Regions from separate parts of the Pseudomonas sp. 32A genome, predicted to be linked through region 2. Evidence: predicted binding sites of a transcription regulator. Region 2 holds the regulator's gene; each other region holds the start of a gene.
What was found. Region 2 encodes FliA, which starts transcription of late flagellar genes. Its sites were predicted from a motif close to CTAAAGTTTNNNNNNNNNNNGCCGNTAA; they were not measured.
Positions count from the first base shown of each region.

Region 1: flgM (flagellar biosynthesis anti-sigma factor FlgM) is a predicted target of FliA. The motif match lies at 2,556-2,583, and genes of this name have one in related genera.
Region 3: ACUN0G_RS19305 (flagellar protein MotY) is a predicted target of FliA. The motif match lies at 3,295-3,322, and genes of this name have one in related genera.
Region 4: motA (flagellar motor stator protein MotA) is a predicted target of FliA. The motif match lies at 2,539-2,566, and genes of this name have one in related genera.

Region 1 covers NZ_JBQYLY010000001.1:4,573,301-4,577,805, reverse strand. The annotation lists gene cheR (protein-glutamate O-methyltransferase CheR) at 1-657, opposite strand, end outside; gene ACUN0G_RS21100 (chemotaxis protein CheV) at 701-1,633, opposite strand; gene flgA (flagellar basal body P-ring formation chaperone FlgA) at 1,714-2,478, shown strand; gene flgM (flagellar biosynthesis anti-sigma factor FlgM) at 2,620-2,943, shown strand; gene flgN (flagellar protein FlgN) at 2,992-3,459, shown strand; gene ACUN0G_RS21080 (flagellar brake protein) at 3,555-4,304, shown strand; gene ACUN0G_RS21075 (MFS transporter) at 4,366-4,505, opposite strand, start outside.
Region 2 covers NZ_JBQYLY010000001.1:4,740,936-4,745,440, forward strand. The annotation lists gene flhA (flagellar biosynthesis protein FlhA) at 1-433, shown strand, start outside; gene flhF (flagellar biosynthesis protein FlhF) at 445-1,761, shown strand; gene fleN (flagellar synthesis regulator FleN) at 1,867-2,700, shown strand; gene fliA (RNA polymerase sigma factor FliA) at 2,697-3,437, shown strand; gene ACUN0G_RS21955 (chemotaxis response regulator CheY) at 3,608-3,982, shown strand; gene ACUN0G_RS21960 (protein phosphatase CheZ) at 4,001-4,505, shown strand, end outside.
Region 3 covers NZ_JBQYLY010000001.1:4,212,411-4,216,915, forward strand. The annotation lists gene bfr (bacterioferritin) at 1-178, opposite strand, end outside; gene ACUN0G_RS19285 (bacterioferritin-associated ferredoxin) at 379-597, opposite strand; gene ACUN0G_RS19290 (peroxiredoxin) at 841-1,443, shown strand; gene rnt (ribonuclease T) at 1,509-2,186, opposite strand; gene pyrC (dihydroorotase) at 2,183-3,229, opposite strand; gene ACUN0G_RS19305 (flagellar protein MotY) at 3,386-4,294, shown strand; gene ACUN0G_RS19310 (argininosuccinate synthase) at 4,424-4,505, shown strand, end outside.
Region 4 covers NZ_JBQYLY010000001.1:369,512-374,016, forward strand. The annotation lists gene asd (archaetidylserine decarboxylase) at 1-41, opposite strand, end outside; gene ACUN0G_RS01630 (rhodanese-like domain-containing protein) at 58-873, opposite strand; gene ACUN0G_RS01635 (HDOD domain-containing protein) at 932-2,467, opposite strand; gene motA (flagellar motor stator protein MotA) at 2,634-3,485, shown strand; gene motB (flagellar motor protein MotB) at 3,489-4,505, shown strand, end outside.

The DNA of each region.
Region 1 (4,505 bases), 170 kb from region 2:
GTTGCGGCAAAACACCATGTCGAACTTGCCCAGGCTGGCATAACTGTCCAGCAGGTTGAACGAGCGAAACTCCACCCGGCTCTTGATCGGCGCCTTGACGGCCCAACGTCCCGCGCCTTTAGGATCGAAAAACCGCTGCAAACGCTCCGGAGACAACCCGCGCCCCAGTGCCAGGCTGTCGTACTCACCGGTCTTGCAGTTGGTGAGCATGGTGCCGGACAAATCCGTGGCCACAATTTGCGCCCCGGCCTTCAACTGGCCCATGTTGGTCCGCTCGAACTCATCGATGGCCATCGAAATCGAATACGGTTCCTGCCCCGACGAACAGGCGGCCGACCAGATGCGCAGGCGCTGGCCCGGTGCGGCCTTGATCGCTTCAGGCAGCACCTTGTTCTTGAGCACTTCAAACGGATAGGTATCGCGAAACCACAAGGTTTCGTTGGTGGTCATGGCATCGACCACCATCTCCTTGAGCCCGCTGCGCGGCTGGCCCTGGATCCGTTGCACCAACTCCCCGAGGGACTTGATGCCCTGCTGCTCCATCAGTTTGTTGAGACGGCTGGATACCAGGTATTGCTTGTTTTCACCGAGCAATATGCCACAGGCTTTTTCCAGGAAGACCCGGAACTGTTCGAAATCCAAATTACCCGTAGACAATGATACCGCCTCTTAAATCGTGTGACCGCCAGGGAAAAGGCCCCTAGCCGTGATCTGCTGCCTTGATCCGGTCGACTACCCGGGATGCCAGGTCATCAGGGCGGAATTTGGCCAGGAAGTCATCGGCACCGACCTTCTTGACCATCGCCTGATTGAATACACCCGACAACGAAGTATGCAGGATGATGTGTAGTTTTTGCATGCGTGGGTCGTTGCGTATCTCGGCCGTGAGGGTGTAGCCGTCCATTTCCGGCATCTCGATATCCGAGATCATCATCAGGAATTCTTCTTCCGGCTTCTTGCCCTCGTCCACCAGCTTGCGCAGGTAATCCAGGGCCTGTCGACCGTCATTGAGCGCCACCACTTCAACGCCAACCGTCTGCAGGCAACGGGACACCTGTTTGCGCGCCACCGAGGAGTCGTCCACCGTCAACACTCGCAGCGAGATCGCCTTGTGCGCGGTTTCGGCGTCTACCACACCCACCGATATCGCCTCCGACGTCGGAGCCACTTCGGCGAGGATTTTCTCCACGTCGATGATTTCCACCAACTGGTTGTCGACCCGCGTCACTGCCGTGAGGTAGTGATCGCGGCCGGTGCCCTTGGGCGGCGGATGAATCTCTTCCCAGTTCATGTTGACGATGCGTTCCACAGAGCGCACCAGGAAACCCTGGGTCTTGGTGTTGTACTCGGTGATGATCACGAACGGACTCTCACGATCCTGCAAACCCGACGAACCGGTGGCCATGGCCAGGTCAAGAATCGGGATGGTCGCGCCACGGATATTGGCCACACCGCAAACCACCGGACTGGATTTGGGCATGATTGTCAGCTTGGGACACTGCAGTACTTCCCGAACCTTGAAGACGTTAATCCCGTAAAGCTGCTTGCCGTCCAGACGAAACAGCAGCAACTCCAGGCGATTCTGCCCCACCAGCTGTGTGCGCTGGTTCACTGAATCCATTACACCGGCCATGCACAGACTCCTACGCTAAAACTTAGGGGTACGACGCGTCCCCAACACTAAACGGCACGAGCTTTGCTTTTTTATTGGCCATGGACATCAAAACGACAGTTTCCCGACGCCTCCGATCCCCACAGTACCGCAGATTGCTCTGCGTCTCGATGGCGTTGCTTGCCTTGGCTACGGGCCAGCCGGCCCGCGCCGATAACGTCACCTTGCCTGATCTACTTATCGGCGTCACTCAAGGCTTTCTTGAGTTCACTGTAGAAGATTATCTGGCAACGACGCAGACACCGGGCCGCTATGAAATCCAGGTCAACCAATTGGATCCGCGCTTGCGCATGCCCATGTGTGACAGAGAATTGACAGCTTCCCTGGAAAGCCCCGCCCAGCCCATCGGGCGCGTGACCGTGAAGGTGCGCTGCGAAGGCGCCTCGCCCTGGACGGTGTTTGTGCCGGCCCAGGTCAAATTGTTCCGCGACGTCGTGGTGGTGACACGCCCGCTGAAACGCACCGGAATCATTGGTGACGAAGACATTGCGATGCGCGAACGGGACATCAGCCTGATCAATCAGGGCTATCTCACTTCCCTGGATCAGGCGCTCGGGCAGAAACTTACCCGACCAATGGTCGCCGACCAGGTGATTACCCTGGTCCATCTTGAACAGGCCGAAGTGGTGCGCAAAGGTGACCAGGTGGTGATCTCCGCCAGCAGCGGCGGCCTGAATGTAAAAATGCCGGGTGAAGCCCTCTCCAATGGCGGCATGAGTGAACAGATTCGCGTGAAGAACCTCAACTCCAACCGCGTGATCAAGGCCCGGGTGACGGCACCGGGGCAAGTTGAGGTGGCTCTATAGATCACTGGCATCGGACGCCGGCTTTTCCTACACTGTGCGCAAAGCGGTATCGCGTATAGGTTTATTGTCAATCGAGCCTAAAGTTTGTCCGGGTATGGCCGAAAACATGGCAAGCGTCCAAATACCCAGAGGTTTTTTAACATGGTCATCGATTTCAGTCGTTTGAATAACGCCCTGCCAACGCCCGGTTCTTCACGCACCAACGGTGCCAAAGACAGCGTTGAAGCCAAGTCCCAGCCTCTGCCTGCCAAGACAGAACAGGCCGGTGCGAGCCAAAGCGGGGAATCGGTACACCTGAGCAATGAGGCTCAACAGTTGCAAAAGGTCACTGACTCGCTGAGCGATCAGCCGGTTGTCAATAAAGCTCGCGTGGCTGAATTGAAGCAGGCGATTGCGGATGGCAGCTATAAGGTCGACAGCAACCGTGTAGCCAGCAAGCTGCTTAACTTCGAAGCCGAGCGCTAGGCAAAGGCCTGCGCCAGGCTTTTGGACGCTTAAAACCCAAGGCCAGCCATGCACGACGAAAACTTGCTACAACTGATCATTGAAGACCTGCCTCCTGCACAGCAGTTGCTGGAGCTACTTCGGGAAGAGTCCCTGGCCCTGTTTGGCCGGGATATGCGCATGCTGGAAGAAATTCTGGCGCGCAAGCAGTCGTTGATCGTCCTGCTGGAACAGCACGGCAAGAAACGCAGCCAGATTCTCCTCAGCCTGGGCCTCTCCGCCGACCATAAAGGCCTGGAGCAACTTGCCAGCCACTCTACGGTGGGCGACCAGTTGCTGGCCCAAAGCAAAGAACTCAACCAGTTACTGACCCTGTGCCAGGAAACCAACCTCCTCAACGGCCAGGCGATCCAGCTGCAACAAGCCACCACCGCCAATCAGTTGCGTATCCTCCACGGCGGCGAGCCTCCGGCCCTCTACAACGCTCAAGGCTCCACCTCACGCCTGGCCAAGCCAAGCACCCGCAGCCAAGCCTGAAACCAGCTGACACGCGCCCTATCCAAGGCGCGTCACATGCTGGCAAAATGAAAGCACTTGCGTGTAGTCGTATTTTGTCTGGAGATGGAAGAACCGTGTTCAACGCCCCTAACGCGGAAGATGCTCCGCAGCCACCCAAGGTACTCACCACGCCGCTGGAAATCGCTGGCACCTTGCGGATGCTACAAGAGAGCCATGATCCGCTGATCATCACCTTCCACGAACGCAACCAGCGCTTTCAAAGCTACCTGGTGGAAATCGACCGGGAAAGCCAGACGCTGGCCCTGGACGAAATGATCCCGCGGGACGGCGAACGCTACCTTGAGAATGGCGAAGCTTTCCGTATCGAAGGTTTCCACGATGGCGTGCGAGTGGCCTGGGAAAGCAACGGCACCCTGACCATCGACGAAGCTGGCGGCCACCGCATCTACCGCGGCAGCATGCCCGACGAAGTGATCTACCATCAGCGTCGCAATGCCTTCCGCGCCGCCCTGAAGCTGGCACAACTGGTCAGCGTCGAACTGGGTGGCGAAAAACTCAAGGCCCCCATCAGCGGCAAGTTGCTGGACATTTCCGCCACCGGCTGCAAATTGCGTTTCGAAGGGGACATCTCCGAGCGTCTGCAACTGGGCCAGGTCTACGACCGCTTTATCGCCGCCCTGCCCTTTGGCAGCATGACCACCGCGGTGGAGCTGCGGTACCTGCACTTCGAAGAAAGGATCAACACCACCTTCGCCGGCGTACGTTTTCATAACATGAGCGGGCTGGTGCAGCGTCAGGTCGAGCGGTTTGTGTATCAACTGCAGCGTGAAGCTCGCCGCTTCGACAAGGACGATGATTTTTAAACACTAAAGATCGCGATAAAAAAAACGGGCAGTTCCTCAAGGGAACTGCCCGTTTTTGCTTTCAGGGGCGCGCCCTGCTCAGGTCATGGGGGTGCTCATCCGGGTCCGGATGCTCCGGGGGCTCGGTGACCGGTGATGGCTCCTGCACCTCGGGATCGACTTCAGGCTCAGGGTCCGGAACGGCGGTCTGCATCTGCTCCT
Region 2 (4,505 bases):
TGCCGAAGCTATCGCCAACAATGCCGCCAAGAGTCAAGATACTGCCGCTCTGGTGGCTGCGGTGCGCGTCGGATTGTCGCGTGCAATCGTCCAAAGCATTGTAGGGCTTGACTCCGAGCTGCCTGTGATCACCTTGGAACCAAGGTTGGAACAAATATTGCTCAATAGTATTCAGAAGGCTGGGCAGGGCGCTGATGAAGGCGTGTTGCTGGAGCCAAGCATGGCTGAGAAGCTGCAGCGTTCGTTGATTGAAGCCGCGCAGCGCCAGGAAATGGAAGGCCATCCGGTGATCCTGCTGGTGGCTGGCCCCGTCCGGGCGATGTTGTCGCGGTTTGGACGCCTGGCTATACCGAATTTGCATGTATTGGCTTACCAGGAAATTCCTGACAATAAGCAAGTGACTATCGTCGCGACAGTAGGGCCCAACGGCTGAGGTAGTGGGATATGCAAGTGAAGCGTTTTTTCGCCGCCGATATGCGTCAGGCCATGAAACTGGTACGTGATGAGTTGGGCGCCGACGCTGCGATTATCGGTAACCGTCGTATTGCCGGCGGTGTCGAGCTGACGGCTGCCCTGGATTACAAGCCCTCGGCCCTGGCGCCGCGTGTGCCGAACATGGAACTGGAAGACGAGCTGCGCAAGACCGCTTCGCGCATTGTCTCGGCCCAGGCTGAACTGAGCATGCGTGGCGACAGCGACGCCTCCACCAATCGCCAGCTGTTTGCCGGGTTGCCGCTGACGGCGTCCGAGCCTCTGGTAGAGCCGACTTTTGTTGAACCGCCGCGTCCTGCTGCGCCCGCCCCGGCGGCAGCGGTAGACCAGCGGGTATTCGACTCGATGCGTTTCGAACTCAACGGCCTGCGTGAACTGCTGGAAGTGCAGTTGGGCTCGCTGGCCTGGAACCAGTTGCAGGGCAGCCAGCCGCAACAGGCCAACCTGTGGCGTCGCCTGCAACGCATCGGCCTGTCTGGCCCGTTGTCCCGCGACCTGCTGCAGCTGACCACGCAAATTGAAGAACCTCGCCAGGCCTGGCGCATGCTCCTGGCTCACCTGGCGCGGATGATCGTCACCCCGGAAATCGAACCCCTGGAAGAAGGCGGCGTGATTGCCATGGTCGGCCCTGCCGGCATGGGCAAGACCACCACCCTGGCCAAGCTGGCCGCACGTTACGTGCTCAAGTACGGCGCACAGAACATCGCGCTGGTGAGCATGGACAGCTACCGCATTGGCGCCCAGGAGCAACTCAAGACCCTGGGCCGCATCCTCAATGTGCCGGTGACCCACGTCGACCCGGGCCAGTCCCTGGCCAACGCCCTCGACCCGCTGCTGCGCAAGCGCGTAGTGCTGATTGACACCGCCGGCCTGCAAGCCAGCGACCCGGCCCTGCGCATGCAGCTGGAAAGCCTGGCGGGGCGCGGGATCAAATCCCGAAACTATTTGGTACTGGCCACTACCAGCCAGAAGCAGGTATTGACCGCCGCCTATCACAGCTACAAGCGCTGTGGGCTGGCGGGCTGCATCCTGACTAAACTGGATGAGACGGCGAGCCTGGGCGAAGTATTGAGCCTGGCCATCAGTCATGAATTACCGGTTGCTTACCTGACCGATGGGCCGCGGATCCCGGATGATTTACATCTGCCGCGCCGTCATCAGTTGGTCAGCCGGGCTGTCAGCGTGCAAATGCAGGAAGAACCGAGTGAGGAAGCGATGGCTGACATGTTTGCTGACCTCTACCACAGCCCGAACAAGCGTGTCGGCTGAGGCAGTATGAACACATTGCAAAGTATCTACATCGATGGCCTGCCAGCAGTTCACGCGGCCAACTTATGTAGCCTGCGTCTAAGCAAGACAAGGTAAAGAAATAAAATGGGCAGCATGCATCCCGTACAGGTGATCGCGGTGACCGGCGGCAAAGGTGGCGTCGGGAAAACTAACGTGTCAGTGAATTTGTCCCTGGCTCTGGCAGAGCTTGGCCGTCGCGTCATGCTGCTGGATGCTGACCTGGGTCTGGCGAACGTTGACGTTCTGCTGGGACTGACGCCCAAACATACCCTGGCCGATGTGATCGAAGGCCGCTGTGAGCTGCGCGACGTACTGTTGCAAGGCCCTGGCGGGATTCGCATCGTGCCGGCCGCTTCCGGCACCCAGAGCATGGTGCACCTGAGCCCGGCGCAGCATGCCGGCCTGATTCAGGCGTTCAGCGACATCGGCGACAACCTCGACGTGCTGGTGATCGACACCGCCGCCGGGATCGGCGAATCCGTGGTCAGCTTCGTGCGCGCAGCTCAGGAAGTATTGCTGGTGGTGTGCGATGAACCGACCTCGATCACCGACGCCTACGCCCTGATCAAGCTGCTCAACCGCGACTACGGCATGAACCGCTTCCGCGTGCTGGCCAACATGGCCCAAAGCCCACAGGAAGGGCGCAATCTGTTCGCCAAGTTGACCAAGGTCACAGATCGCTTCCTCGATGTCGCCTTACAATACGTTGGTGCAGTTCCCTACGACGAGTGCGTACGCAAGGCCGTGCAAAAGCAGCGTGCGGTCTATGAAGCGTTCCCTCGTTCGAAGTGCGCATTGGCGTTCAAGGCTATTGCCCAGAAGGTCGATACCTGGCCGTTGCCCGCCAACCCTCGGGGGCATCTGGAGTTTTTCGTCGAGCGATTGGTGCATCAGACGAGCGCAGGACCGGTGCTATGACAGCCAGCGGCTACAACCTTTACAAGAAGTCGGCACGTGACAGTCAGGTCGAATTGATCGAGCGCTATGCGCCCCTGGTCAAGCGCATTGCCTATCACTTGCTGGCGCGCTTGCCCGCCAGTGTCCAGGTCGAAGACTTGATCCAGGCCGGGATGATCGGCTTGCTCGAAGTGTCGACCAAATACGACGCGAGCAAGGGCGCGAGTTTCGAGACCTACGCGGGGATTCGTATCCGTGGAGCCATGCTCGATGAAGTGCGTAAAGGTGATTGGGCGCCGCGTTCGGTACACCGCAATACGCGGATGGTGAGTGACGCGATTCGCTCAATTGAAGCAAAAACCGGTCGCGACGCTAAAGATCACGAAGTTGCGGCCGAACTCCAATTGAGTCTCGACGATTATTACGGGATTTTGAACGACACCTTGGGCAGCCGCCTGTTCAGTTTCGACGACCTTTTGCAGGACGGCGAACATGAAGGGCTGCACGAGGACGGCGCGAGTGCTCATCTCGAACCGTCACGCGATCTGGAAGATGAACGCTTCCAGCGTGCGCTGGCGGACGCGATTGCCAATTTGCCGGAGCGTGAGCGACTGGTGTTGGCGCTGTACTACGACGAAGAGCTGAACCTCAAGGAAATCGGTGAGGTCCTGGGGGTCAGCGAATCGCGAGTCAGCCAGTTACACAGCCAGTGCGCGGCCCGCTTGCGGGGGCGTTTGGGAGAGTGGCGAGCGCGCTGACAGGCAGTGTGGGGACACTGCGAACGATACCGTCCGGGCTCTGCGCCCGGACGGGCTTGGCCCGTGGTGCGCCCCCGGTAGTCCTTTTTGTGTAACGCCTGTTGATTGATATGGCGCGCCCAGGTGCTGGGCGCGTTTAAGACTGCTTGGAGGTCGAATTGGACAAGAACATGAAAATCCTCATCGTTGATGACTTCTCAACGATGCGGCGGATCATAAAAAACCTGTTGCGTGACCTTGGGTTCACTAACACGGTCGAGGCGGATGACGGCATTACGGCGATTCCGATCCTCAACAGCGGGAGCATCGACTTTCTGGTAACAGACTGGAACATGCCGGGCATGACCGGTATCGATCTGCTGCGCCACGTGCGCGCTGATGAAAAACTGCGCAGCCTGCCTGTGCTGATGGTGACCGCTGAAGCCAAGCGTGAACAGATCATCGAAGCCGCCCAAGCCGGGGTTAACGGCTACGTGGTCAAGCCATTCACTGCACTGGCCTTGAAAGAGAAGATCGAAAAGATCTTCGAACGCATCGGTCATTGATGCTGCCACGGGGGAGCTATGGAGCATAAAGAATCATCGCAGGCCGACTTTGAGTCGACCCTGAAAAAACATGCTCACCAACTTGTCGAAAGCCTTGAAAAAGGCCATTTCGGTGACGCGGTGCAGTTGATCCATGAGCTCAACCAGACCCGTGACCGCGGCCTGTACCAGGAAGTGGGCAAGCTCACGCGTGAGTTGCACAGTGCGATTGTCAATTTTCAGATTGACCCGCACATGCCCCAGGCCGAAGAAATCTCGCAGATCACGGATGCCACCGAACGCCTGTCCTATGTGGTCAGGCTGACTGAGGCGGCGGCCAACCGCACCATGGACCTGGTGGAAAACGCCACGCCTCTGGTCAACGGTATGGCCAGTGAAGCCAAGGCCCTGAGCACTGACTGGGGCCGGTTCATGCGTCGGGAAGTGGGCGCTGAAGAGTTTCGTGAACTGGCGCGTCGGGTTGAAGGCTTTTTGTCCCGCAGCGAGCAGGAAAACCGTACGGTTTCCAGCAACCTGAATGACA
Region 3 (4,505 bases), 530 kb from region 2:
TGATCAGCGCGTCGGCGTCCTTCATGGCCTTGATGGATTCTTTGTATTCACGCTTGCCGAGCTTTTCCAGGCCCCAATCGTCATACATGCGTGCATGCAGGAAGTACTGATTGATCGCGACCAGTTCATTGGCAAGGATTTTGTTGAGTTGCTGGATGACTGTGATGTCGCCTTTCATGATTGGGGTCCTGCCCTGTATTAGCTGTATATAAGGCGGAGTTTGAGCTGCGCATTTACTACTGTCAAACCTAAGTTATTGAATAATAAATGAAAATTAATCGGAATAAGAATGTTTGTGTTCCGCGTCTTGGCGCTAACTGTTTGAATTTCGGGCATAAAAAAACCGGACACTAAGTCCGGTTCTTTAAAATACGCCAATTAAGCGTGTGTAAATTCTGCTGAGTAGGGGATCGCAGCCTGGGCAGTTTGCAGCTGCGTCAGGGTTTCCCGTACCACTTGCTTGGCGAGGCAGGCGCATTTGCCGCATTGGCTGGCAACGCCGGTGGTTTCACGTACTTCCTTGTAGCTGCAGCAACCTTCGTAGATTGCTTCGCGGATTTGTCCGTCGGTGACGCCAGTGCAGAGGCAGACATACATAAGGGAGAACCATCGCGGGTAAGGCTTAAGTGCGATGGATCTTAATGTTAACGAGAATGATTGTCAAAGTAGTTTCATGGGTGTTTGAAACAGATTGATGACCCACTGACGAACGGTTTTTTCCCGAGCCGTGTATGATGGTCGGTCTTCACGAAGCGTGATCCCGTCACAGGGCTGTCGTTTACCCACGGCACACTGGAAGGGATCCTTTTACTTCAAGTCACCACCATCAGGAGATACCCAATGAGCGTACTCGTCGGCAAACAAGCCCCGGATTTCGACGTACCCGCCGTCCTCGGCAATGGCGAAATCGTAGACAGCTTCAAACTGTCTGAAGCCATCAAAGGCAAATACGGCCTGGTGTTCTTCTACCCGCTGGACTTCACCTTCGTCTGCCCATCGGAGCTGATCGCTCTGGATCACCGCATGGACGATTTCAAGGCCCGTAACGTTGAAGTGGTAGCCGTTTCCATCGACTCCCATTTCACCCACAACGCCTGGCGCAACACCGCCATCAATGATGGCGGCATCGGTAAAGTCAAATACACCATGGCTGCCGACATGAAGCACGACATCGCCAAGGCCTACGACGTTGAGTCCGAAGGCGGCGTGGCTTTCCGTGGCGCGTTCCTGATCGACGACAAGGGCGTTGTGCGCTCGCAGATCATCAACGACCTGCCGCTGGGCCGTAACATGGAAGAGCTGATCCGCCTGGTCGACGCTCTGCAATTCCACGAAGAGCACGGTGAAGTTTGCCCTGCCAACTGGAAAAAAGGCGACAAAGGCATGAACGCTTCGCCAGAAGGCGTTGCGGCTTACCTGACCGAGAACGCTGGCAAGCTGTAAGCCAGATTCGCGGGACAAAAAAACCGGCCTGAGAAGGCCGGTTTTTTTATGCGCGGGATTCAGCTTCAGTCGCCGAAGTCTTCCCAGCCGCCCATTTGTTTCCAGCGGTTGACGATGCCGCAGAACAGCTCGGCCGTCTTCTCGGTGTCGTAGCGAGCCGAGTGGGCCTCACGACCGTCGAAGTCGATACCGGCGGCCTGGCAGGCTTTTGCCAGCACGGTCTGGCCATAGGCCAAGCCGGCAAGGGTCGCAGTGTCGAAGCTGGAGAACGGGTGAAACGGGTTACGCTTCATGTCCAGGCGCGTCACAGCGGCGTTGAGGAAGCCCAGGTCGAAGCTGCTGTTGTGACCCACCAGGATCGCGCGCTTGCAGCCATTGGCCTTCAAGGCCTTGCGCACACCACGGAAGATGTCGGTCAACGCTGCTTCTTCACTGACTGCCATGCGCAGCGGGTGATCGAGCTTGATCCCGGTGAACTCCAGGGCGGCCGCTTCGATGTTGGCGCCTTCGAACGGCTCGACGCGGAAGAAGTGGGTGTGTTCCGGGAACACAAAACCCTGTTCGTCCATGCCGATAGTCGTAGCGGCGATTTCCAGCAATGCGTCAGTGGCGCAATTGAAACCGCCGGTTTCTACGTCGATGACAACCGGCAGGTAGCCACGGAAACGCTCGGCCATCGGGTGACGGGAACCGCCACCACCGCCGCCGTGTTCCTGGTCGTCGTCGTAATGGTCTTCACTCACGGGTGTTCCTCCAGCAGGCGCCAGCGCAGTGTTTCACCGGCGCGCAGCGGGATAACGGTCAGCTCGCCAAACGGCAGGCTGGTGGGGGCGGTCCAGTCTTCACGGACCAGGGTAATGCGGTCGGTATTCGCCGGCAGGCCGTAGAAACGCGGGCCGTTGAGGCTGGCGAACCCTTCAAGCTTGTCCAGGGCGTTGCGTTGTTCGAACGCTTCGGCATACAACTCGATCGCCGCATACGCGGTGTAGCAGCCGGCACAACCACACGCGGCTTCCTTGGCGTGTTGGGCGTGGGGGGCAGAGTCGGTACCGAGGAAAAATTTCTCGCTGCCACTGGTGGCGGCATCAAGCAGCGCCACCTGGTGTGTATTGCGCTTGAGAATCGGCAGGCAATAGAAGTGCGGCCGAATCCCGCCCACCAGCATGTGGTTGCGGTTGTACAACAGGTGATGGGCGGTGATGGTCGCGCCGACGTTGGCCGAAGCCTCGGTGACGAACTGCACGGCGTCGGCGGTGGTGATGTGTTCGAACACGACCTTCAGGGTCGGGAACAACTCGACCACACGACGCATGTGCTCGTCGATGAAGATCTTTTCACGATCGAATACATCGACATCGCCACGGGTGACTTCACCGTGGATCAGCAACGGCATGCCCACTTCCGCCATGGCTTCGATGGCCGGCAGGATCTTGTCGATACTGGTGACGCCGGAATCGGAGTTGGTGGTCGCTCCGGCCGGGTACAGTTTGGCGGCGTGCACGAAACCGCTGGCTTTGGCCTGGCGAATTTCTTCGGGCTGGGTGCGGTCGGTCAGGTACAGCACCATCAACGGTTCGAAGCGGCTGCCGGCCGGTCGGGCAGCAAGAATGCGCTGGCGATAGGCATCGGCTTCCGCGGCGTTACGCACCGGAGGTACCAGGTTAGGCATGATGATGGCGCGGCCAAACGTGCGCGCTACATCGGCCACGGTTTGGGGCAACGCAGCACCATCGCGAAGATGAATATGCCAGTCGTCGGGACGCAGCAGGGTCAGGCGGTCGGACATTGGGGATTCCAGGCGGGTCAATCTGGTGGGAATGCTACCGGAAAAGACTCTTGCAGGCACTCGCTATCAAGTTTTGCAGGATACGACCGATATCCCTGGGTATGCCTTAACGATGTATGACGCCTTGATGTGTTGTAGAAACCAGTGGAGCCTCCCGTGCGCCAGCATTATCTAGCCCTGCTCAGTGTGTTTGCCAGCCTGCCCGCGATGGCCCTCACGTTCCAGACACGTCTGGAGAATATTGAGTGGAAAGTGGAGGGCGATAAATTCGAGTGCCGCTTGAGCCAGCCGATCACCGATTTCGGCTCGGGCGAGTTCGTGCGCCGGGCCGGCGAGCAGGCGACGTTTCGTCTGAAAGCCTTTAACGGTTCGTTTGGCGCCGGTTCCGCAACCCTGCTGGCGGCCGCTGCGCCGTGGCAGCCGGGGCGTGGTGATATCAACCTCGGCGCGGTGCGCGTCGGTAATGGTGATGTACTGTTTAACAGCTCCCAGGCCCAGGCCGGGCGCTTGTTCACCGGCTTGCTCGAAGGTCGTACCCCGACGGTGCGGCACTATGGACGCGATGGCGGATATTCCGAGATTCGCCTGTTGCCGGTGAAATTCAACAAGGCGTACAACGACTATCAGCTGTGCACCACCAAGCTGCTGCCGATGAATTTCGAGCAGGTCAAACAGACCGAAGTGGGTTTTCCAGGCGGTGGCATCGAACTGGATGCGGCGGCCAAGAAAAAGCTCTCGGTGATTATCGAGTTCATGAAAGCCGACCCGACGGTTAACCACATCGAGTTGGACGGCCACTCCGACAACAGCGGCAATCGCCTGACCAACCGCGATGTATCGCGGCGTCGAGCATTGGCGGTGATGGACTACTTCAAGGCCAATGGCATCGATGAATCGCAGATTACCCTGCGTTTCCATGGTGAAAGCTACCCGTTGGCGCCGAACACCAACCCGGCCAACCGGGCGAAAAACCGTCGGGTGAATATTCAGCTCGAACGGGTGGCAGCCCCCGAAAAACCGGCGCCCCAAGCCAAAGCGCCAGGCAACGCCGCTGCCACCTCATAAGGTGCTGCGTTTCGTCGCCCGCTCGACATAATCTGTCGCTTTATCTTCATTTGCTGTCGCGCCTCTGTAAATTCACGGTTTTGGTCGGTAGAATCGACGCCTTTCCGTACAACCCCGTGGAGTGATGGCATGGCCGACGTAAACAAGGTCGTTCTCGCGTATTCCGGCGGCCTGGACACTTCGGTGATCCTCAAGTGGCTGCAGGATACTT
Region 4 (4,505 bases), 4.4 Mb from region 2:
GGCAGCAAGTACTGGCTGAGGATGAACAACTGCTTTTTCATTAACTGTCCTTAAACCTTAAATCTCAACGGGGGTGTCGGGGTGGTTGCCCCATTCGCCCCAGGAACCGGCATAACCTTTGACTCGCGGATAACCGAGCGCCTTGGCCACCAGGTAGGTGAAGCCAGAACGGTGGTGAGTCTGGCAGTGGGTGATGATTTCTTTGTCGCGGGTCAGCCCGAGGTCTTCGAGGATCTGCGGCATGTCGCGGCGGATGCGCAGTTGGCGCGCCTTGTCCATGCCGGCGGTCCATTCGAAGTTCACCGCGCCCGGGATATGTCCACCCTTGGCCGCGAGGACTTTCTCCCCGGAGTATTCCAGCGGGCCGCGGGCATCCCAGATGCCCAGGTCGGCAGCGCCGAGGCGGCTTTGCAGGTACTCGCGGGTGGCGGTGGGTTCTTCATGCAACGTCAGGCTGACCGGGCCGCCGGCGCTGGCCGGTACCTCGGTGGACACTGGGTGTTTTTCTTCCAGCCACGCCAGCAGGCCGCCGTCGAGGTAGTGGTATTTCTTGTGGCCGATGACGTCGAGCATCCAGATGAATCGCCCGGCCCAGCCGCCGCCTTCGTCGTCGTACACCACGTAAGTGGCATCCGGGGTGTGGCCCAGTTCGCCGAACAGCTTTTCCAGATCAGCCTTGCCCGGCAGCAGGCCCGGCGCTGGTGGCTGGCCCAGTTGGGTGCGCTTGGGGTCGACAAAGCGTGCGCCGGGGATATGCCCTTCGGCATAACGTGCGGCGCTGGTGAGGTCCACCAGGATCAGGTGTTCGGCATCAAGGCGACCGAGCAGGTCACTGGCCTCGATAACCAGCGGCAAGCCAGAGAAGTCAGGCATGTGAGGTCTCCTGGGCATAAAAGTTGGGCGCTAAAGGAGGGCGATTGTAGCGCAAGCTTCAGGCGCTGCGGTTGGTAAAGCTGTGCAGGGCCTTTTCGATGCATTGGGCGGTTTTGCCGAAGGCTTGCACGGTGGTTTCCGAGAACGGCCCGCCGCCCTGGTCGGCCACCATCAGCATCACCACCCGGCCATTACAACTCAGAGAGCGCAGCAGCAGATGCTCGCCCTTGAACAGGCGGCGCAGTTGCGCAGGCAGGAGTGCCGAGAACTGAGCATGGTTGTCGGGGTTGAGGCGCACCTGAGCGGACTTGGCCAGCAGGCGTTGCAGCAGGGTGCTTTGTGTCGCGTCGAGGCTCATGTGGTCGGCGTCTTTGGGGAGGCCGTCGACTTGATGCACGCGCAAGGTGCTCAGGGTTTTGTCCGCCATCAGCAGCATCACCCGTTGCATGCCGCAGGCCACCAGGGCTTCCTTGGCGCAGGTGGTCAGGTGCATGGCGTTGGCAAAGCGGTTCGGCTCTACCAGCAATTCGGTGCAGCGCTTGCGCCAGATTGCCAGGGATTCGGCGGTGGGCGGTGGTGCCGGCAGCAACCCATGGTGAACGCGCTGCACATCCCAGGGCCAGAGCAACGACAACGCCGGGTGCCACAGGTCGCGCATGAGAGTGTTGCGGGCACTGATCGCTGCGTGTTGGTGAGACTGTTGTTGCACCTCGGCCAGCGGTTGTTGCAGGTAAAGCGCGGTCAGGTATTGCCAGCGTTGGGTGTGCGGGCAGGTCCACGACTCCTGCGCCGCCAGCGCCAGGCCGTTGGCCAACAGCACGGTATTCGCCGGCTGATTCAGCCAGCGGCGCAGGTTCGGGTCGGCATCCAGCAACTGCTGTTGACGCAAGGGTTCGTCTGCGCGGGCGATGCGCAGCGCCTTGGCCAGCAAACGCTTTTCCTTCAACAGCAAGGTATAACCCTGGGACACCCAGATCGGCAGGCGCCAGGCTTCGGTCAATCCCAGGCACAGGTCCAGCAGGCGCACACCGAACAGTTCCTGTTCGACTATGCGGGCCGATTCACCCTTGTGGATCACTCGCAGTTCCCATGCTTCCAGCAGCTTGGGATAGGCAATCGCCATCGGCCACAGCGGCGAAAGAAACAGCAGGCTGCCCCAATGAATGTCTTGCCACAGGCGCGCCAGGCGGCTGGCGAACAGGCCGCTGGCTTGTTGCGAGGCGTGCTGGCTGATCATCTGCAACTGGCGAAGGGCCACGGGGATTTCATTCAGTGGCACTGAAGGCAGGCGCGACAGCAGTTCCTCGGTGCGTTTGAGGCCGAGGCGATTGATCGCCACTTCGAGGTTTTCTGCGGGCTCCGCCAGGCTGCCATGGGCCTGGTTATTCGCCTCGCGCATCACGCTGAGCACCAGTGCCGGGCTGTTCTGCATCAGATCCGCAATATCGCGCAACGAACTGCGGTTGTCGGCGATGGCCTTGCAGACACGGTCGTGGCTTGCCTGTGGAACAGGCAAGAGCACATCGTCCAGACGCTTTATCCAAGCGGCCAGCGTCGTGGGTTTTTGAGTTGGGACTGTCGTTTCATTTGCCATGATTGGGGCGCGATCATCACTTGCGGTCAACACGCCCGGGACGGGCCGAACTGGTTTTTCGCCATAACGAGCTATAGTCTGGCGCAGATTTGCCGATAAGTAGAACAAGAGTTTTCAACTCTGGCGAATATGACCCTGAACCCGACGGCGCAAGTACTCATCCCCTATGGCTAAAATTATCGGCATCATCGTCGTCATCGCGAGCGTGCTCGGCGGATACGTCCTTTCCCACGGCAAGATTGCGGCGCTGATCCAGCCCTTCGAAGTGCTGATTATCGGCGGTGCGGCGTTCGGTGCATTCCTGCAAGCCAACCCTGGCTACATGACCATGCACGTGATCAAGAAGTCGCTGGGTATGTTCAGCTCGCGCTTCTCCCACACCTTCTACCTGGAAGTGCTGGGGCTGATCTACGAGATCCTCAACAAGAGCCGCCGCGAAGGCATGATGGCCATTGAAGGTGATATCGAGGACGCTTCGGCGAGCCCGATTTTCGCCAAGTACCCGGCGGTGCTCAAAGACGAGCGCATGACTGCCTACATCTGTGATTACCTGCGCATCATGTCGTCCGGCAACATGGCGCCCCATGAGCTGGAAGGCTTGTTCGACATGGAGCTGTTCAGCCTCAAGGAAGAGCTGGAGCACCCGTCCCACGCCGTGACCGGTATCGCTGACGGCATGCCCGGTTTCGGTATTGTTGCGGCGGTTCTCGGGATCGTAGTGACCATGGCCTCCCTCGGCGAAGGCGATCAGGCTGCCATCGGCATGCACGTAGGTGCGGCGCTGGTAGGTACCTTCTTCGGTATTCTCGCGGCCTACGGTTTCTTCGGCCCGCTGGCCACGTCCCTGGCCCACGATGCCAAGGAAGAAGTGAATCTGTACGAAGCCATCAAGGCGTGCCTGGTGGCATCGGCTTCCGGCATGCCGCCATCGCTGGCGGTGGAGTTCGGGCGCAAGGTGCTGTATCCGAAGCACCGTCCAAGCTTCGCTGAGTTGGAACAAGCGGTTCGCGGTCGCTAAGCCATGGAAAACAACCAGCCGATCATCATCAAGCGCGTCAAGCGCTTCGCTGCGGGGCACCATGGCGGCGCCTGGAAAATCGCCTTCGCCGACTTTGCGACGGCGATGATGGCGTTCTTCCTGGTGCTGTGGCTGATGTCCACCGCTACGCCGGAACAGAAGATCGCCATCGCCGGGTACTTCAAGGACCCCATCGGTTTCTCCGAGAGCGGCACGCCTTTTGTGATCGACCTCGGTGGTTCGCCGCAACTGGCGCCAGAGCGCACCATCAATCCTGAGGTCAAGACCGATTCGCCCCAGGAAAAAATTCCGATCGAGCGCGATACCGTTGAGAGCATGGCCGAACAGGTCGAGCAGGAGCGCCTGGAATTGCTGCTGCAAGAGCTGCAGACCAAGGTTGAGGAAAACCCGCAACTGCTGAAGTTCAAGGACCAGATTTCCTTCGAGATCACGCCCGATGGCCTGCGCATCCAGATCACGGACGCCGCCAACCGGCCGATGTTCGACTCTGGCAGCGCGCGGTTGAAGCCGTACTTTGAAGACATCCTGTTGGCCATGGCCGACACCATCAAGGCGGTGCCGAACAAGATCAGCATCAGTGGCCACACCGACGCCAAGCCGTATGCAGGGCAGGGCGACTTCGGCAACTGGGAGCTCTCGGCCAACCGGGCCAATGCCGCGCGCCGTGCACTGGTTGCTGGCAGCTATCCGGACCCGCAAGTGGCGCGGGTGGTGGGGTTTGCTTCCTCGCAGCTGTTTGATCCCAAGGATCCGTTCAACCCGATCAACCGACGCATCGATATCGTCGTGCTGACCAAAAAGGCCCAGCGGGCGATTGAAGGTGACCCGCCTGCGACGCCACCGGCGCCGACTCAGGGTGAAGGCGCGCCGGGCGAAGTGCCGGCAGACCCGAACGCACTGCCGCCCGAGCAGGAGCCGCTGCCAGCCCATGAGCTGCGGCAGAAGCTGAACCTGTTTGACGATGGCGGTGTGAAGGATCCGACTCAGCCTGCGACGGGT